Regions from separate parts of the Microbacterium sp. NPDC019599 genome, predicted to be linked through region 2. Evidence: predicted binding sites of a transcription regulator. Region 2 holds the regulator's gene; the other holds the start of a gene.
The links. The regulator LexA, encoded in region 2, represses DNA repair genes until DNA is damaged. The targets are predictions, from matches to a motif close to TCGAACANNTGTTCGA.

Region 1 (2,395 bases), on a different contig from region 2:
GGTCGATTTCGCAACGTGATGCCGGCATGCAGCAGCCCGGTCCCATGCACCGGTCGGCGCGCCACCTGACCAGTCGTCGCAGGGCGGCGGGTGGCCGGTAGCTGTCGCGTCCGACGGAGAGCACCATGCCGGTCTCAGGGTGGGTGAGCACGCGCATCCAGCGTGCGTCGCCGCCGCACAGTTCCCGCGCCTTCGACAGCGGGATCGGACCGATGCCCTCCACGACCGGCGCGTCGCCCGCGGCGGCGTGCTCGTCGTCGAGGAGAGCCAGGACCGGGACGGTCACGATGACCTGCGCCCGGATGCCGGAGGCTTCCGCGGGGAGGTGGTCGGTGGTGCCGTCGATCAGCAGGTCGGCCATGATGTCGAAACGTAGCTGGTCGAGAGTGCGTGTCTCGCTGTGGGCTCTGCTGAGCGTCTTCGCCAGGCGTGTGGCACGGTCGTGGATCGCATGGATCTCCACCGCGGGGCCGAAGATCCACAGCCCGGCCATCCCGTCCTGCGCGGGCGCTTCCGCGACCCGGCGCTGCGCGACCGCGCGACGGTGCCGTTCCTCGAGAGTGGTCGCCTGGGCGGTTTCGATGAAGTTCCGCAGGGCGCGTCGGAACGTGCCGACCGGCTCCGACTCGGCCAACGGCACGGCGCGCTGAAGGAGCGTGTCGCGAAGCTCGGGAGACGCCTCGTCGAGTAGATCCGCGATGAGCTCGGCGTGCTTCTCGGTGATCCGGCCCGAACTCAGAGCATCCAGCGCGGACGGGTACCGGCGCACCAGCGCCTCGGCCTGCGCGATCAGCCGTCCGGCGGCGTACTCGGTGACCCGCATCGCCGTCGCCAGTTCCAGCCGGATCGCCCGCTCCACGACGTCGCGCACCCCGTCACCACGGCCGGTCGCCTCCTGCAGCAGTTCCTGCCGCATCCTGTCGATGCGGGTGAGCCGCTGCGCCGCGAAGACCGACATCATGGTCGCCGTCTCGACCACCAGATCGACCGCATCCGGAACCGGTGGCAGAAACATGTCCGCGGCCTCGACCGTGCCAGTCCCCGCTCCTGGGTCGGGGAACCGTTCCTGCATACGTCGAGTATAGAACAAATATTCGATTCCTGCAGCAATGTCACGCGCCCGCCGCCAGCCGTCAGGCGCAGAGGTTTCGTCTCGCTCCGCTCGCTCGACGACCGGGTGCTCATGGTCGACGCTTCGACAAGCTCACCGATCGGGGCTCTCGACCCCACCAGCACGGGCAACACATGCTGACTGCATCCGTCGCCCCTCTTTCCGCCGGGGATCAGCTCCCGCAGGCGCAATCCGCGCCCATGCCGCAGCCACCGTCGGCGGTCGCGGCCGCGGACCGGGGGCCGGAGGCGCCTGACGCCCGGTGACCCACGGCGTGCGCCTGCGAAGACTCCGGGACGTCCATCGCGGGGTTCGTGTCGAGGAAGCCGTAGGGCTTGAACCAGAAGCCCGCGTAGTCGACGGGCATGATGGGCCAGTCCTCGGGCCGCGGAATGTGGGTCAGGCCGAACGTGTGCCACAGGACGAGGTCCTCGCCGTCGATCGGCCGGTCGTCGGCCGTGTACGCCGGCAGCCCGGCCCCGCCCTGATGCGCGTTGGGGTAGCGGCCGGCGGGCCAGCGCTCCGCCGGGTCGTACGCCGTGCCCCACAGGTGCTTCGTCGCGAACGCGGCGCGCGCCGCGACGGACGACGCCGGGTCGGCCATGAGCAGCGCGGTCGGCTGGGGGATGAGGTGGTATGCCGTCGGCTTGCCGAGGTAGTTGGTCTTCGAGGCGCTCTGCACCTCCCACACCCGAGCGACGGTCGCATCGGCGACGCGCTGCGCTTCGGATTCGGTCCGCAGCCGCGTCTCGGTCCACGTGAAGGCGTTGCCGAACGGGTTGCCCTCGCCCATCGGGATGCGGGCCGCGTCGATCTCGACGAGCCGGTTGTCCTCGCCGTCGATCGCGACGTCGAGCCGCGCAGAGAAGAGGTGCTGGTGCACCGGCGCGAAGACGCCCGGCGCGATCTCAGGGGCGTGCCGGTTCGTGGAGCCGGGGTGTCCCGCGCCGACGAAGACGATGCCCGTCGCCTTCGCCTCGAGCTGGATCGAGCCGTCGAGGTAGAAGTACCAGTAGAAGCCGTAGTCGTAGTTGCCGATCGTGGAGAAGTACGACACGACCAGGCGCCGCGAGCGGCGCACGTGGCCGCCGACCGGTCCCTGCTCGGTGTGCTTCCAGAGGATGCCGTAGTCCTCCTCGTGCATGCACACGACGTTGGGGATCTTCACCGGGTGGCCGTGGTCGTCGGCGACGTAGCCGTCGAAGTACCGGATGACGCCGAGGCAGTCGCAGCCGAGCTCGAGGTGGTTCGCGTTCTTGCCGAGGAGGTACTCGCCGGCGTCGA
Region 2 (2,395 bases):
TGAGAGCGACGGGCAGAGGTGCTTGGGGGGCGCCGTACGGCGTCTTGCCCCGAAGGTCGTCGCGAAGCGGAAGCTGGTCGAGGCGAGCGGTCACCCCTCCCATGGTACGGCTCGCGAGGATCACCGTCCGGGCGCGTACTCAGCCGGGATCGCGATCCGCTCGCCTGCCGAGACGGTCACGCCCTCGAGGGCGTTGAGACTCACGATCGCGTCGACGACGTCGCGCGGGTCGGCGCCGGGCGCGACCTCCTCGGCGATCGACCAGAGCGAGTCGCCCGCCTGGACCGTGATCGTCTGGAACGTCGCCGCGGGAGCCCCGCCCGCACGCGACGCGAGCGCCGCCGAAGTACCGCCGATGAGCGCCGCGCTGAGGGCGATGATCGCCGGCAGCGCCGCGACGGCGGCGAGGAGCCGGCGCCCGCGCGTGGTGAGTCGGAGGCGCGTCCGCGGAACGACGGGGCTCGCGAAGCCGGGGGTCGTGATGCCGATCGCGCTCATGGCGTCCTCCTGGTGAGAAGAGATTCGGATCCGCCTCTCGGCCGGGAGAGGCGGTTCCGAACCTGTATTCCGAAGCTATCTTCGATAGAATCCGATGTCAAGGACCGATAAGGGAGCCGGACCGTCGAACGCGACACGCGCTGCGAATGCTGCGCACCACGCCGAGGACCGGATACCGTTTCGATGGAGCCACCCCACCACGGGCCTCCGACATTCGAAGACGACTGCCCTTCGAGACGCGAGACAGGAGCCGCACATGAGCGACGCGATGGGCCGCGACAAGCCCCAGACCCGGCGCCGCAAGAGCCTCAGCGACAAGCAGCTCGCGATCCTCGAGGTCATCCAGCGCTCCATCGCGCGCCACGGCTATCCGCCCAGCATGCGCGAGATAGGCGACGCGGTCGGACTGAAGTCCCTCTCGAGCGTCACGCACCAGCTCAACCAGCTCGAGCTGAGCGGCTACCTGCGCCGTGACGCGGGCAAGACGCGCGCCATGGAGGTGCTCATCGACCTGCCGGGCGCCGCAGCCGAGAACCCCGCCGACACGGCTCCCGCCGTCGGGGACGCCGCCCTCGTGCCGCTCGTCGGCCGCATCGCGGCCGGCGTCCCGATCACCGCCGATCAGCAGGTCGAGGAGATCTTCCCCCTCCCCCGGCAGCTCGTCGGCAAGGGCGACCTGTTCATGCTCAAGGTCTCGGGCGAGTCGATGATCGACGCCGCCATCTGCGACGGCGACTGGGTCGTCGTCCGCTCGCAGGCGACCGCCGACAACGGCGACATCGTCGCGGCGATGCTCGACGGCGAGGCGACGGTCAAGACGTTCCGCCAGCGCGACGGCCACACGTGGCTGCTGCCGCGCAACTCCGCGTTCGAGCCGATCCTCGGCGACGATGCGACCGTCCTCGGGAAGGTCGTCGCGGTCCTGCGCGCCGTCTGAGCCGGGTCGCCCACGCGGGACGAGGCGCCCGCCTGGTCGATGGCACGCCCGAGGGCACCGGTGCAGAATAGGCCGCAAGGCGCCGGGGGGCGCCACTGAGAGGTGGGACATGTCCTCGTCCGAGATCGACGACCTCCGCGCCCAGGTCGAGCGGCTGCAAGCCGAGAACGCGACCCTGCGCACCGCTCCCGTCGAACCGGCCGCCGCCCCTCCCAGGCGGTCGCGCGGCACCTGGCGAGCGTTCGTCTCGGCGCTCGTCATCGTCATCGCGTCGATCCTGGTCCCGGTATCGATCGTGGCGGCGTGGGCCCGCGTACAGCTCGTCGACGAGGAGGCCTTCGTCGCGACGCTCGCGCCGCTCGCGCAGGACCCCGCCGTGCAGCAGCTCATCATCGACGAGGCGATGGATGCCGTCAACGCCAACGTCGACTTCGACGAGCTCACCTCGAGCGTCTTCGACGGCATCGCGCAGCTCGGGCTCCCGCCGCGAGCGCAGGACGCCCTGCAGCTGCTCCAGGCGCCCGCCGCTGCGGGTCTGGAGAACCTCGTCACGACCGCCGTCACGCGCGTCGTCGAGTCCGACGCGTTCGCGAACGTGTGGGCGACGACGACCCGGGCCGCGCACCGCGCCCTGACGACGGCCGCCACCTCCGACGGCGGGGGCCTCGTCGTCATGACGGACGACGGCGTGGGCATCCAGCTCGGAGCGATCGTCGCGCAGGTCAAGCAGAACCTCATCGACCGCGGCATCGGCGTCGCCCAGGTGATCCCGGCCGTCGACAAGGTCGTCATCATCGGGACCGGGTCGGCACTCGTGACGATCCGCACGACGTATGCGATCGCCTCGACGCTCGGCTTCTGGCTTCCGATCATCACCCTCGCCCTCTTCGGGCTCGGCATCCTCATCGCCCGCCGGCGCTCCGTCGCCGTCATCGGCACGGGCATCGGCTTCGCGGTCGG

Region 1: a site for LexA is predicted at 1,083-1,098, ahead of ABZ477_RS17415 (DUF222 domain-containing protein). Genes of this name have one in related genera too.

Annotation. Positions count from the first base shown of each region.
Region 1 covers NZ_JBEYBL010000012.1:36,881-39,275, reverse strand. Annotated here, with positions in the region: gene ABZ477_RS17415 (DUF222 domain-containing protein) at 1-1,072, opposite strand, end outside; gene ABZ477_RS17410 (primary-amine oxidase) at 1,284-2,395, opposite strand, start outside.
Region 2 covers NZ_JBEYBL010000013.1:84,211-86,605, reverse strand. Annotated here, with positions in the region: gene ABZ477_RS18225 (histidinol-phosphate transaminase) at 1-103, opposite strand, end outside; gene ABZ477_RS18220 (LysM peptidoglycan-binding domain-containing protein) at 121-498, opposite strand; gene lexA (transcriptional repressor LexA) at 755-1,435, shown strand; gene ABZ477_RS18210 (hypothetical protein) at 1,545-2,395, shown strand, end outside.